DNA from 3 places in the Rhodococcus sp. UNC363MFTsu5.1 genome. Region 2 is predicted to be linked to each of the others. Evidence: riboswitches for the same ligand, from Rfam matches in the RefSeq annotation. Region 2 holds a riboswitch; each other region holds the start of a gene.
The links. Region 2 has a riboswitch for cobalamin ahead of metE (5-methyltetrahydropteroyltriglutamate--homocysteine S-methyltransferase). Riboswitches for the same ligand answer to the same signal wherever they lie in the genome.

Region 1 (4,726 bases), on a different contig from region 2:
CGCCGAGACCGGGCTCGATGCGACCGCTATCCGCGCCGCGCTCGAGACCGACGCCGCGGCCGATCAGGTGCGCGAGGACCTCGAGGAGGCACGCCTGCTCGGAGTCACCGGCGTGCCGTTCTTCGCGGCCAACCGGGCGATCGGCGTCTCGGGTGCGCAGCCCGTCGAGGTGTTCACCCAGCTGCTCGAGCAGGCCTACGCGCAGTCAGGGGCGATCGTCACGCTCGGCGACGATGCAGGCAGCTGCGCCGACGACTCCTGCGCGGTCTAGCCGCGCGCGAAGTACCGCCGGGCGTCCGCGCCCAGCAGCAGGCCCAGCCCGGCGACCACCGCGATCACGTGGACTGTCCGCGCCAGGGCGATGAGGGTCGACGCGACCGTGAGGTCCGCGAGGTCGAATCCGTTCGCCGACAACAGCCAGGCCGCCGGTTCGACGACCAGCGACCCGATCCCCACCGTCCCGAGGCCGATCAGCAGGGTCAGCCGGGCGGGGTTCGAGCCGCGCTGCATCGCAATGGCGAGCGCGTACACGGCGCCGTAGATCGCCAGCCGGACCGCGCCCTGGGCCGCTACCGCGGACGGACTTGCGGCGCCCTCTTCCAGTGCGCGAGCGGCCTGGAGGATCGCCTCGACGATGCCGGCGAGCAGTGCGACGCAGAGCAGGGTGAAGGAGAGCTCCACCTGACGTGGCGGGCGGGTGCGGATCTCGGTGGTGGTCATGGTTTCCGAGCGTGCCGCCCTGGTGCGGCGCAGGGCATCACCCTGTGGCGTGAATCCTCGCTCACCCCACGGTATCGGTCGGCGCTGCGGCACAACGAGAGAAGCGGTGGATTCCGATGCAATGCACCGGGCTCCACCGCTTCGCTCGAGTGGTGACCGTCAGCGGGTGGTCAGCGCCTCCGACCGGGAGCTCGCCTTCGCGGCGCGCTCGGTGAGGAACGCGAACCCGAGGCCGAGCGCCAGCCACAGCGTCGCCTGGATCGCCAGCGACGAGATGCGGAACTCCCACAGCAGCGTCGCGGGGAAATCATCGCCGACCTCGTTGATACCGGGCAGCACGACGTAGCCGATCGCGACGATCGCCAGGAATGCCAGCAGCGGCGCCGCGACCTGCACCGACAGGTACCCGGTCGAGGCGACGAGGCGCGCGACGTATGCGGCGACCGCCACCGCGAACAGGCCGAGCACCACCGACGCCAGCCACAGCCAGGTGCGCTGGTTGATGGTGTCCGGGTCGCCGACCGCGGGCGGGTTCGCCGGGTACTTGAAGAACGGCACCGCCTCGATCGCCAGCCAACCCAGACCGGCCAGCGCAAGGGCCAGCACCGGACCCGACAGTGCCGTCACCCGGCGTGCGTAGTGGGCGACAGCTGCGAAGATCGCGCCGAGGGCCAGACCCGCGAGGCTGGTCGCGAGGAACAGTCCGGCCCGCTGCCCGTCGCGGCTGACGAGGGCATCGTCGCCGTGCGAGTGGCCTTCCTCTGCCGCGCCGCCAGAGTCGTGCGGGTGCTCGTCCGTCGTGGCGGCGTCGTGGGTGTGCTCCTCCGCCGGGGCGGAGGCCGCCTCCTCGATCGCGATGGCCGCGTTGATGTGCGGCTCGCCGATCACGAATGCGACGGCACCGGCGAGCAGTCCGGCGACGAGGCCGGCCAGCAGGCCGCGGATGAGGAGGTTCGTGAAGGTTCCTGTCAGTGGCACGGCAGGCCCAGCAGGTGCCGACCGTCATGCATCAGTTCGTGCATGTACATACCGGTACGCGAGACCGCACCCTGGTCGAAGCCGACCAGGTAGAGGGTCAGCATCGCGAGCAGGACAACGCCCGCGATGATCATCGCGATGCCGACAGAATCGGTCGCCGTGCTGGGATTGTGTACGAGTGCCATGGTTCCTCCTGGGATTCCGCGTCCCTTAAAAAGCCCATGCGATGGCCCCGGTATCTGGCTGTCGAGGGTGTGCCTCGATCACAGTGGCGCGACCGCTCCGGACTCTCACCGGATTCCCGTCAACCATCGCTATTACCAGCGCACTCTCGCATTGACCCGACTGTGGTGTCAATCGCAGCCGTCCGGCCGGCCGGCCAGACGTTCGCGCGTACTTCACCGGGCGGTCGGTGACAGTTGGCGGGTTCGCCATGCCGACCGGGATCGATGGGTCGGTGCGAATTGTGCAGCTGGCCAACTTCTACGGTCCCCGATCGGGCGGGCTGCGCACCGCGCTGCACAACTGGGGCGCCGGCTACAGCGGACGCGGTCACGAGGTGATCCTGGTCGTTCCCGGCCGGCGCGACGCCGAGGAGGTGATGGTGAGCGGGGTCCTGCGGATCACCCTGGCCGCGGTGCCGATCCCTGGCACCGGCGGCTACCGCGCCGTCAACCCGCGCCGGGTGGCCGACGTCGTGCGGGGGCTGCGCCCGGCCGCGCTCGAGGTGTCGGACCGGCTGACGCTGCGCGGCTTCGGGCAGTGGGCGCGTCGGCGGGACGTGCGGAGCGTGGTGGTGTCCCATGAGCGACTCGACCGACTGCTCGGGCAGGTGCTGCCGCCGCGCGCGGCGCGTTCGTGGGCGGATGTCGCCAACGCCAGGATGGCGCGCAACTTCGATGCGGTGGTCTGCACGACCGCGTTCGCATCCGAGGAGTTCACCCGGATCGGCGCGGGAAACCTGTTCCGCGTTCCACTGGGCGTCGACCTGGCGCTGTTCCATCCGGATCGACGGGACGAGGGCGTGCGCGAACGCTACGCCCTGCCCTCGCAACGGCTGTTGCTGCACTGCGGTCGGCTGTCGGTGGAGAAGCAGGTCGATCGCAGCATCGAGGCGGTCCGGTCCCTCGTCGGGCAGGGCCAGGACATCCGGCTGGTGATCGCCGGTGATGGGCCGAAGCGAGAAGCCTTGCGGCACAGGGCGCGAAAGCTGCCGGTGCACTTCGCGGGCTTCATCGGCGACTCCGGACGGCTGGCGACGCTGTTCGCCTCCGCCGACGTCACCCTTGCGCCCGGCCCGCACGAGACGTTCTGCCTGTCGGCCCTGGAGTCGCTGGCCGCGGGGACACCGGTGGTCGCGGCGCGATCGTCCGCCCTCGCGGAGATCATCACCCCGGCCTGCGGGGCGCTGGCGCACGGACGGGGCGTCGCGCTGGCGGACGCCGTCACCGGGGTCTTGGCCCTCCCCGCGGGCGCGCGCCGGGAATCGGCCCGGCTGCGGGCCGAACAGTTCAGCTGGTCGGCCTCAGTCGACGGGATGCTGTCGGTCCTGGCGGGGCACTGACGGCGGGGCGGACAGCGCAAGGCCCAACGCGGCCGCGGCCCGTCCCATCGCCTCGGGACCCGAGCGGCCGACCCCGACCATGTTCGCGAAGGAGTGGATCAGCCCGGGCTCGCGCACGTGCTGTACCTCGACCCCCGCCTCGCGCAACTTCTCGGCGTAGGCATCGCCCTCGTCGCGCAGCGGATCGAACCCCGCCGTGACGACGTAGGCGGGAGGAAGGCCGGTGAGGTCGCCGTAGATCGGGGACAGCAGCGGATCGGTCCGGTCCGCGCCGGCGGGGACGTAGCTGGCCTCGCAGAGGTCCATGAACCGTTCGGTCAGGAAGAATCCGGTTGCGAAGGTCCGCCGGCTGGGCCGCTTCACCGCGACATCCGTCGCGGGATAGATCAGCAACTGGAACACGGGCGGCGCCCCGAGTTCCCCGTGCGTGGCCCGCTGGGCGAGGACGGCGGCGAGGTTTCCGCCCGCGCTGTCGCCGCCGACGGCGATCCGGTCCTGGTCGATGCCAAGGCCGGTCGCGTTGGCGGTCACGAACGAGTACGCCGCCTCGACGTCGCGCACGGCGGCGGGGAAGGGCGCCTCGGGGGCCAGCCGGTAGTCGACGGCGACGACCCGGATCCCGGCGCGCTCGGCGAGGAAGCGGCACACCGCGTCGTGGCTGTCGAGGTCGCCGTAGACCCAGCCCCCACCGTGCAGGTAGACCAGCGCGGGCGACGTGATGGTCAGGCCGCGCGGGGTGTAGAACCGCAGCCGGAGCGGGCCCGCCGGGCCGTCGATGTCGCGGTCGGTGACCGCACCGATCGGCAGATTGCCGCCGACGGCCCTGGAACTCGACAGCAGCGCGCGCCTGCCGCCGGGTATCGGACGCTCCTCGGCGGCCGCGCCCTCGAGCCGCCCCAACGCGAGCATGAGCTGCATCTCGGCGTCGAGGACGTTGCCGTCGATCGCCACCGGCTTCCCGGCCAGCCGGTGGAGGAGGCCCGCCGGCATCGACAGCAGGGTCTGCAACGCGTGCCGCTTCGCGGCGTCGATCGCCAGGGCCATACGTGCGAACCTATCCGCTCGACCCTGGACGCATGCGCGGTCCGGGGCTCAGGCGTCCTTCGCCGCGGCGGCCACGTCGAGCACGACCTCGAACTCGAGCAGCGAGGCACCGGTCGCCACCGGCTTGGCGCGCTCACCCGAGTGGGCGGCCCTGGCCGGGCCGTCGGACCAGGCCTTGAAGGCCTCCTCGGATTCCCACTGCGTCACGACGAAGTAGCGCTCGTCGCCCTTGACGGGGCGCAGCAACTGGAAGCCGAGGAAGCCGGGGGAGTTCTCGACCGCGTGCGCGCGGTTCGCGAAGCGCTTCTCCAGCTCGGGGCCCGCGCCCTCGGGAACCTCGATTGCATTGATCTTGACGACTGCCATGCGGGCGAGCGTACTCCGCTCGGGATCAGGTGCCGGTGGTGTCGGGCTCGGCGA
Region 2 (4,726 bases):
GTGGCCGCGACGATCGCCGACAACGCGGGCTGACTGGTGGTGCCAGCCAGCGCCGCGCTCGCGCCGTCGACGGCGTCGGCTCCCGCCTGCCACGCCGCCAGGTAGGTGGCCAGCTGGCCGCCAGGGGTGTCGTGGGTGTGCACGTGCACGGGCAGGTCGAAGTTGCTGCGCAGCGCCGACACCAGGGTGGCGGCCGCCGGGGCGCGCAGCAGCCCGGCCATGTCCTTGATGGCCAGCACGTGGGCGCCCGCGTCCACGATCTGCTCGGCCAGCTTCAGGTAGTAGTCGAGGGTGTAGAGGTCCTCGTTCGGGTTCGACAGGTCACCGGTGTAGCTCATCGCGACCTCGGCGACCGCGGTGCCCGTCTCGCGGACCGCGTCGATGGCAGGCCGCATCTGGTCGACGTTGTTGAGCGCGTCGAAGATCCGGAAGATGTCGACGCCCGTCGAGGTGGCCTCGCGCACGAACGCGCGAGTGACCGACTCGGGGTAGGGCGTGTAGCCGACGGTGTTGCGGCCACGCAGCAGCATCTGCAGGCAGATGTTCGGCATCGCCTCGCGCAGTGCGGCCAGCCGCTCCCACGGGTCCTCGTGCAGGAAGCGGAGCGCGACGTCGTAGGTCGCGCCGCCCCATGCCTCCACCGACAGCAGTTCGGGCGTCATCCGGGCGACGTGACCGGCGACGTCGAGCAGGCCGCCGGTGCGCACCCGGGTCGCGAGCAGGGACTGGTGCGCGTCGCGGAAGGTGGTGTCGGTGACACCGAGCGCTTCCTGCGCTCGCAGCGCGGCGGCGAAGCCCTCGGGTCCGAGCTCGACCAGTCGCTGCTTCGAGCCGGCGGGCGGCGGCGTGGTCAGATCGATCTTGGGCAGCTTGTCGCGTGCGTAGACGGTGGTGGGGCGCTCGCCGTGCGGCTTGTTCACGGTCACGTCGGCGAGGTAGGTCAGGATCTTGGTGCCGCGGTCGGCTGACGCCCTCGAGGTCAGCAGCGCCGGGCGCTCCTCGATGAACGAGGTCGTCACGTTGCCCGCGCGGAAGTCGGGGTCGTCGAGGACGGCCTGCAGGAACGGGATGTTCGTGGCAACGCCGCGGATCCGGAACTCGGTCACCGCCCTGCGCGCCCTGGCCACGGCCGCGGGCAGATCCCGGCCGCGACAGGTGAGCTTGACGAGCATCGAGTCGAAGTAGGCGCCGACCTCGGCGCCCAGGTTCGCGCCGCCGTCGAGGCGCACCCCGGCACCGCCGGGCGTGCGGTAGGCGGTGATCCGGCCGGTGTCGGGACGGAATCCGTTGGCCGGGTCCTCCGTGGTGATGCGGAGCTGCAGCGCCGCGCCGCGGAGCTTGATCGACTCCTGGGCCAGACACAGGTCGGCCAGGGTCTCGCCGGAGGCGATTCGGAGCTGCGCCTGCACCAGGTCCACGTCCGTCACCTCCTCGGTGACGGTGTGCTCGACCTGGATGCGCGGGTTCATCTCGATGAACACGTGGTTGCCGCGGGTGTCGAGGAGGAACTCCACCGTGCCCGCGCAGCTGTAGTTGATCTCCTTGGCGAAGGCGACCGCGTCCGCGCAGATCCGCGCGCGCAGCTCCTCCGGCAGGTTCGGCGCGGGCGCCAGCTCGATCACCTTCTGGTGCCGTCGCTGCACGCTGCAGTCGCGCTCGAAGAGGTGGATCACGTTGCCCTGACCGTCGGCCAGGATCTGCACCTCGATGTGCCGCGGGTCGACGACGGCCTGCTCCAGGAACACGGTGGCGTCACCGAACGCGGACTCCGCCTCGCGGGCCGCGGCCTCGATCGCCTCACGCAACTGGGCTGGCTCGGCGACCCGGCGCATGCCGCGACCACCGCCACCGGCGACCGCCTTGACGAACAGCGGGAACTGCATGGACTCGGCGGCCACGAGCAGCTCGTCCACGTCGGCGGACGGCTCCGACGAGGCGAGCACGGGGAGGCCTGCCGCCTTCGCGGCGGCGATCGCGCGGGCCTTGTTGCCGGTGAGCTCGAGCACCTCCGCGGACGGTCCGACGAAGGTGATGCCCTCGGCGGCGCAGGCCGCGGCCAGGTCCGGGTTCTCGGAGAGGAAACCGTAACCGGGGTAGATGGCGTCGGCGCCTGCCTTCTTCGCCGCCGCGACGATCTCCGCGATCGACAGGTAGGCCCGGACCGGGTGCCCCTCCTCCCCGATCTGGTAACTCTCGTCGGCCTTCAGACGGTGGACCGAGTTGCGGTCCTCGTACGGAAAGACAGCTACGGTCCCCGCGCCCAGCTCGTAGGAGGCACGGAACGCCCTGATCGCGATTTCCCCGCGATTGGCAACCAAAACTTTAGAGAACATTGCTGAAAATTACCCTTGCTCTCGTACCGCTCGCCGGACGGTGTCCTAGCATCCGGGAAATTCCCGCATACTCGACCCGCTGTAACGATGCAGTACGCTACCGGCACCCACCTCACAGCGACACGGTACCCGCCGTGAACTGCGGATTCGTCTGATTCGCGACCCCTTTCGCAGGGTTCGCAGACGGGCCGAACGGCGGGCGAATACCCCCGCAGCGAGCCGCTCGGCCGGTCCCGTCCGCCCCTATACTCGGTGGTGCAATCGGTCCGCCCGGTGTGGTCGTGAGGAGCCCCGAAGTCCCCGCCCGGCGTCGAAGCACGTCTCCCTGTCTATGAGGAGAGAGGTGTGAGAGGGAACCCGGTGAGAATCCGGGACTGTCCCGCAGCGGTATGCAGGAACGACCGCCGTCACCATGCACTGGACTCACGTCTGGGAAGCGACGGCCACTAGGACCGGTGTCGATCACCGGGCGCCTGCGAGTCCGAAGACCTGCCGACTGCGTCGGGCACGCCGTGCCCGACGGTCCACCGCCTCGTGGAATGGGCGAGTAGATCGGATCAGTGCTCACTGCTGCCCACATGCGGGCGACACAAGGGCTCGGTCCGTGGTCTCGTCTGCCGGTGGTGGCCACCCACGCTGTCAGCAACTGGAGAACACCGTGACATCCATCTTCACCGCAACCGTGCTGGGCTCCCCGCGCATCGGTCCCCGCCGCGAACTCAAGAAGGCCGTCGAAGCCTTCTGGGCCGGCACACTCGACGCTGCCGCGCTCGGCGCCGTCGCGCGAGAGCTGCGCAGACAGAGCTGGACCGATCTGCGCGACGCCGGGATCGATTCCGTCCCCGTCAATGTCTTCTCGTACTACGACCAGATGCTCGACACCGCCGCGATGCTCGGCGCCCTGCCGGATCGGGTCGCAGGCGAGTCGACAGCGCTCGATCGCTATTTCGCTGCCGCTCGCGGCACCGCCACCGTCACCCCGCTCGAGATGACGAAGTGGTTCGACACCAACTACCACTACCTGGTCCCGGAGATCAGCCCCTCGACCCGGTTCACCCTCGACCCGTCGAAGGTGCTCGCCGAGGTGGAGGAGGCGCAGGCCCTCGGCATCGCGGCGCGACCGGTGCTGATCGGACCGGTCACCTTCCTGCTCCTGTCGAAGGCGATCGACTCCGAGTCGTCGCTCCTCTCGCGGGTCGGGGAACTGCTCCCGCTGTACGCCGAGCTGCTCGGGCGGCTGGCGGACGCAGGCGTCGAATGGGTCCAGATCGACGAGCCGGCGCTGGTCGCCGATCGCACGGAGTCCGAGATCGCGACCGCTGGCGAGGTCTACCGGGCGCTGTCCGCGATCGAGCACCGGCCCGCGATACTGCTCGCCTCCTACTTCGGCGACCTCGGCGCCGCGCTACCCATGCTGGCGTGGACCGGCGTCGAGGGACTTGCGGTCGACCTCGTCGCGGGCGATCCGGAGGCACTGGCCGCGATCCCCGAACTCGCGGGCAAGCACCTCGTCGCCGGGATCGTGGACGGCAGGAACGTCTGGCGCAACGACCTGACCGAGTCGCTGGCGACCCTCGAAACCCTGCGCGGGAATGCTCGTTCGATCGCGGTCTCCACCTCCTGCTCCCTGCTGCACGTGCCGTACTCGCTCGAGGGCGAGACCGGACTCGACGACTCGCTGCGATCCTGGCTGGCCTTCGGATTCGAGAAGGTGCGCGAGGTGACCACCCTCGCGACCGGCCTGCGGTCCGGTCGCGATGCCGTCGCCGCGGAACTGGCGCGGGCGGCGGCCGCCCTGGCCTCCCGGGCGGCCGATCCACGGCTGCACGACCGGGCGATCCGCGAGCGGCTCGCCGCCCTGAAGGCGTCCGACGGCGGACGGCGTCCCGCCGCGGAGCGTCGCGAGGTGCAGGCGGCCGTCCTGCCGCTGCCGCTGCTGCCCACCACCACGATCGGCTCCTACCCGCAGACGACCGCGATCCGGGTGGCCAGGGCCGCGCTGCGGAAGGGCGAGATCGACGAGGCCGAGTACCTGCGCCGGATGCGCGGCGAGGTGGCCGATGTCATCGCCCTCCAGGAACGGCTGGGTCTGGACGTGCTGGTGCACGGCGAGCCCGAACGCAACGACATGGTGCAGTACTTCGCCGAACAGCTCGACGGATTCTTCGCCACTGCCAACGGCTGGGTGCAGTCCTACGGGACCCGCTGCGTACGACCGCCGATCCTGTTCGGCGACGTCCGCAGGCCGCGCCCGATGACGGTCGAGTGGACCTCGTATGCCCAGTCACTGACGGCCAAGCCGGTCAAGGGCATGCTCACCGGACCGGTCACCATCCTGGCGTGGTCGTTCGTCCGCGACGACCAGCCGCTGTCCGAGTCGGCCGACCAGGTGG
Region 3 (4,726 bases), on a different contig from region 2:
CCGTGACGGATGTCCCGGTGCCGCCGAGCACCGCCGTCACGAAGACGGTGTCCGGGTGCTGGTCCCGCAGCACCCGCAGCGCCCCGAGCACCTGATCGCGGGGATCGTCGCCACGGTCGGTTGGTGCGGTGACGATCACCCACCTGCACTGCTGAATCATGGTCACGGCGTGGCTCTTTCGATGGTCTCGGTGGCGGTGCCGCACAGCACCACCAGCGGTCGTCCCGTCCGTGGATGAGGCTGCACCAGGGCGTCGAGCCCGTACACCTCCGCGAGCAGATCGGCGGTCAGCACCGACTCCGTCGGGCCCTCGGCGGTCACCCGGCCGTCGCACAGCACCACCAGGTGATCGCAGTACATCGCGGCCAGGTTCAGGTCGTGCATCGCGGCCACCGTGGTCAGGCCCCTCGCCCGGATCAGTTCCAGGAGCTCGAGCGAGGCCGAGACGTCGAGGTGGTTGGTCGGCTCGTCCAGCAGCAGCACGCAGGGCCGCTGCGCGAATGCCCGGGCCAGCTGGGTCTTCTGCTTCTCACCGCCGGACAGGCTCTGCCACAACCGGTGTCGCAGATGGGTGATCCCCGCCGTCGCGAGGCAGTCGGTGACGAGCTCGCCCGTGCCGAGCGCGGCGGGGCGGGCCCAGCCGCCGCGGTGCGGGATGGCCCCGAGTTCGACGATCTGTTCCACCGTCAGGTCCAGTTCGGTGGCCGAATGCTGTTCCACCAGTGCGACGGTGCGCGCGAACTCGCGGCGTTGCATCGTGGTCGTCGCGCCGTCGCCGAGCAGCACCCGTCCGCTGTCGGGACGCTCGAGCCGGGCGATGGTCGACAGCAGCGAGGTCTTGCCCGACCCGTTGGGTCCGATCAACCCGGTGACCCGCCCGGCCGGGGCCGTGCACGACACCCGGTCGAGGATCCGTCTGCCCCCCGCCGACCAGGAGACGTCCTCGACCCGGATGTCGGGAGAGTGGTGGGTCATGCGCGAACTCCCCGTCGTCGGAGCAGCCACACGAACACCGGGACCCCGACGATGGCGGTGACGATGCTGATCGGCAGTTCGCGCCCCGGCATGACGGTGCGGGCGGCGATGTCGGCCCACACCAGCAGCAGCGCACCCATCAGGGCGACCACCGGGAGCAGTCGCGCGTGCAGCGGCCCGACGAGCATGCGGGCCGCGTGCGGCACCACGAGCCCGACGAACCCGATGATGCCCGCCTGCGCGACCAATGCCGCCGTGCACAGCGACGCCACCGCGTACAGCACCCAGCGGGTGCGCTCGACGTTGGTGCCGAGGCTCGCGGCGGCGCGCTCACCGAACGCGAACGAGTCCAGCACCCGGCTGTAGGCCAGCACGATCGTCATCGTCACCGCGACGACGATCAGGATGCCGACCAGACCCGACCAGCGCACCCCGGCCACCGAGCCGAGGGTCCAGCTCAGCACCCGGTGGGCGGCGTCGCGGTCGCCGAACAGCACCAGCGCCGACGTGAGCGCCGCGGCCAGCTGCCCAACCGCTATCCCGGCGAGGACGAGCCGGCCGGGCATCAGCGCCCCGGACCGGGACGTCGCGATGACGAACACCAGCAGCAGGCTCCCGAGCGCGCCGAGGAACGCCGCCGACGAGACGGCACCGAACCCGAGGGCGCCCACCGCACTCGCACCGGTGGTGAGCACCAGGACCGCGCCCAACGACGCGCCCCCCGACATGCCGAGCAGGTAGGGGTCGGCCAGCGGGTTACCGGTCAGCGACTGCAGCACGGCGCCGCACAGGGCGAGACCGGCGCCGATCGCGGCGGCCGCCAGCACCCGCGGCATCCGCAGGTCGACGACGATGTGCGTGGTGAGCAGGTCGGTGCCGGGTCCGATACCGAGCCGTCCGGCGATCGACTCGACGACCGTGCCGATCGACAGGTCGGCCGCGCCGATCGCGACCCCGGCCGCGCAGCTCACCGCGAGCAGCGCGATCAGGATCGCCGACCAGGCGGGGCCTGCCGTCGCGGCTGCCCGGATCGGTGCCCGGGTGGACGCGGTCACGCCCCGTCGCCGCCCAGCTGCCCGGCGACAAGGCTCGCGCCCTCGATCGTGCGCGGACCCGGCGTGGTCGTCGAGAACGGGACCACGACGAACGCGTCCTCGCGCACCGCCTTCAGGTCCTTGAGCGCCGGGTCGCCGCGCAGGTAGGCCTTCTTCTCCTCGGCCGTGTCCCACGAGGCGTCGGCGAGGACGATGACGTCCGGGTTCGCTGCCAGCACCGTCTCCCAGCTGCCGTCCGCCCATGACCCGTCCGTGCCGGCGAAGATGTTGGTGCCGCCGACCGCGTCGATGATCAGCTGCGGCCCGCCCGCGTTGGCCCCGACGTACGGCGTCGTGGTCTTGCTGTCGTACCAGAAGATGCTCTTGCCCTTCGCAGGCGCGGCGGACTCGATGCCCGCCAGCGTCTCGCGCATCTGCGCGACCACAGCCGCGGCCTCGTCCTCGCGACCGAACATGATCCCGTAGTCGGTGATCTCGGCGCCGATCGAATCCCAGGCGACCGCGGGTCGCGTCGACTTGTCCTTGCAGCCGAAGGGGGAGACGTAGGTGGCGACACCGAGCTCGTCGAACGACTCGTGCGAACCGACGCCCTTGTCGTCGAACGTGCTCGAGTACGCCGCCGTCACCAGGTCGGGCTTGGCCTCGAGGAGGGCCTCGCGGCTGGGGTAGTCCTTCTCGTCGAGAGCAGGGACCTGCGCGTAGGCGGAGGCCCACTGCGGTGCGATGGCGTCGTCGAGATAGGCCGTTCCCACCATCCGATCCTGCGCGCCGATCGACAGCGCGGTCTCGGTGGCGCCCTGGTTGAGGGTGACACCGCGTTCGGCAGGCCCGTCGAGGGTCACGGTGCGGCCGCAGTTCTCGAGGGAGATGGTCGCGGTTCCCGACTCCGCGGAACCGGTGGTGCAGGCGGTAAGGGCGATGGCGGCGGCGACGGAGGCCGCGGCAGTGGAGAGAACGCGCGGTGACACCCGCGCGTGAACTCGAAGATCAACAGGGGTGCGCAAAGCGACCCGCCTTCCATGACTCGTGGAAAACGTGCAGGTATGTGTCACGGCCGGTCTCCTGGCTCGGCAGGGATGGCCGCCGGCTACGCCTTCCCGGACGCATGCGCATCCAGTGGCTGGGGTCGAACCCCTGGCAGTCGACGTACCTGCTCACAGTGGCGAGTACCGCGCCGGCTTTGCACCGGACTTCCCGAACACCGCGACAACGGTTGAAGGATAGACCAATGCCCGTGGTCGGCGGTCGCCCCCGAATCGGCCGGGGGGTGACCCGATAGGGTGCCCGTGTGCGCCCCTCACTCTCCGACTACGCCCACCTGGCCGGCGGCAAGGTCCGCGACCTCTACACGATCGACGACGAGCACCTGCTGCTGGTCGCGAGCGACCGGATCTCCGCCTACGACCACGTGCTGAGCACCCCGATCCCCGACAAGGGTCGCGTGCTCACCGCGATGAGCGTGTTCTTCTTCGAGGAACTCGGCGGCAGCAACCACCTGGCCGGTGCGCCCGACGACGAGCGGATCCCGGCCGAGGTGCTCGGTCGCGCCCTCGTGGTGCGCAAGCTGAACATGGTGCCGGTCGAGTGTGTGGCCCGTGGCTACCTCACCGGGTCCGGGCTCGCCGACTACCAGCGCACCGGCGCCGTCTGCGGCGTCGAGCTGCCCGAGGGTCTCGTCGAGGCCAGCAAGCTGCCCGAGCCGATCTTCACCCCGGCCACCAAGGCGGTGCTCGGCGAGCACGACGAGAACGTCGACTTCGCGACCGTGGTCGACCAGATCGGTCAGGAGCTGGCGGTCAAGCTTCGCGAGGACACCCTCGACATCTACTTCCGGGCGGCCAGCTTCGCCGCGGACCGGGGCATCATCCTGGCCGACACCAAGTTCGAGTTCGGCCTCGACGCCGACGGCAACCTCGTCCTCGCCGACGAGGTGCTCACCCCCGACTCCTCCCGGTACTGGCCCGCCGACGGCTACGAGCCGGGCCGGGTGCAGCCGAGCTTCGACAAGCAGTTCGTCCGCAATTGGCTCACCGGCCCCGAGTCCGGCTGGGACCGGGCGAGCGACACGCCCCCGCCGCCGCTGCCCCAGGAGATCGTCGACGCGACCCGGGCCCGGTACATCGAGGCCTACGAGCGCATCTCCGGGCTGTCCTTCGACGACTGGGTCCAGACCCCGGTGTAGCCGTCACGGCGCGGCACGCACCGCCTAGGCTGGCGGCATGACTTCGTCCGTCACCCCGGTCAGCAGCCCCATCGCAGCCCCGGTCGCCAAGAAGGTCCCCCTCGAGCGCACCCACCACGGCGACACCTTCGTCGACAACTACGAGTGGCTGCGCGAGAAGGACGACCCCGAGGTGCGCGCGTACCTCGAGGCGGAGAACGCCTACACGGAGCAGCAGACCGAGCACCTCGCGCCGTTGCGGGAAAAGATCTTCCAGGAGATCAAGTCCCGCACCCAGGAGACCGATCTGTCGGTGCCGTCCCGGATGGGCCAGTGGTGGTACTACTCGCGCAGCTTCGAGGGCAAGCAGTACGGCGTGCAGTGCCGGTGCCCGATCTCGGGCCCGGACGACTGGACCCCGCCGGTGCTCTCCACCGACACCGAGATCGAGGGCGAGCAGGTGCTGCTCGACAGCAACCTGCTCGCCGAGGGGCATGACTTCTTCTCGCTCGGTGCGTTCTCGATCACCCTCGAC

Region 1: it holds a riboswitch for cobalamin, as region 2 does, so the genes downstream of both, BR31_RS0108100 (CbtB domain-containing protein) here and metE (5-methyltetrahydropteroyltriglutamate--homocysteine S-methyltransferase) in region 2, are expected to answer to the same signal.
Region 3: it holds a riboswitch for cobalamin, as region 2 does, so the genes downstream of both, BR31_RS0125625 (ABC transporter substrate-binding protein) here and metE (5-methyltetrahydropteroyltriglutamate--homocysteine S-methyltransferase) in region 2, are expected to answer to the same signal.

Annotation. Positions count from the first base shown of each region.
Region 1 covers NZ_JMLO01000004.1:256,947-261,672, forward strand. Annotated here, with positions in the region: gene BR31_RS0108085 (DsbA family oxidoreductase) at 1-271, shown strand, start outside; gene BR31_RS0108090 (hypothetical protein) at 268-720, opposite strand; gene BR31_RS0108095 (CbtA family protein) at 880-1,698, opposite strand; gene BR31_RS0108100 (CbtB domain-containing protein) at 1,689-1,883, opposite strand; cobalamin riboswitch at 1,910-2,046, opposite strand; gene BR31_RS0108105 (glycosyltransferase) at 2,156-3,262, shown strand; gene BR31_RS27905 (alpha/beta hydrolase) at 3,224-4,306, opposite strand; gene mhuD (mycobilin-forming heme oxygenase MhuD) at 4,355-4,672, opposite strand; gene BR31_RS0108120 (MarR family winged helix-turn-helix transcriptional regulator) at 4,698-4,726, opposite strand, start outside.
Region 2 covers NZ_JMLO01000001.1:143,552-148,277, reverse strand. Annotated here, with positions in the region: gene BR31_RS0100725 (pyruvate carboxylase) at 1-2,333, opposite strand, end outside; cobalamin riboswitch at 2,634-2,844, shown strand; gene metE (5-methyltetrahydropteroyltriglutamate--homocysteine S-methyltransferase) at 2,992-4,726, shown strand, end outside.
Region 3 covers NZ_KK366015.1:83,999-88,724, reverse strand. Annotated here, with positions in the region: gene BR31_RS0125640 ((2Fe-2S) ferredoxin domain-containing protein) at 1-160, opposite strand, end outside; gene BR31_RS0125635 (ABC transporter ATP-binding protein) at 163-975, opposite strand; gene BR31_RS0125630 (FecCD family ABC transporter permease) at 972-2,030, opposite strand; gene BR31_RS0125625 (ABC transporter substrate-binding protein) at 2,027-2,998, opposite strand; cobalamin riboswitch at 3,066-3,251, opposite strand; gene BR31_RS0125620 (phosphoribosylaminoimidazolesuccinocarboxamide synthase) at 3,319-4,212, shown strand; gene BR31_RS0125615 (S9 family peptidase) at 4,250-4,726, shown strand, end outside.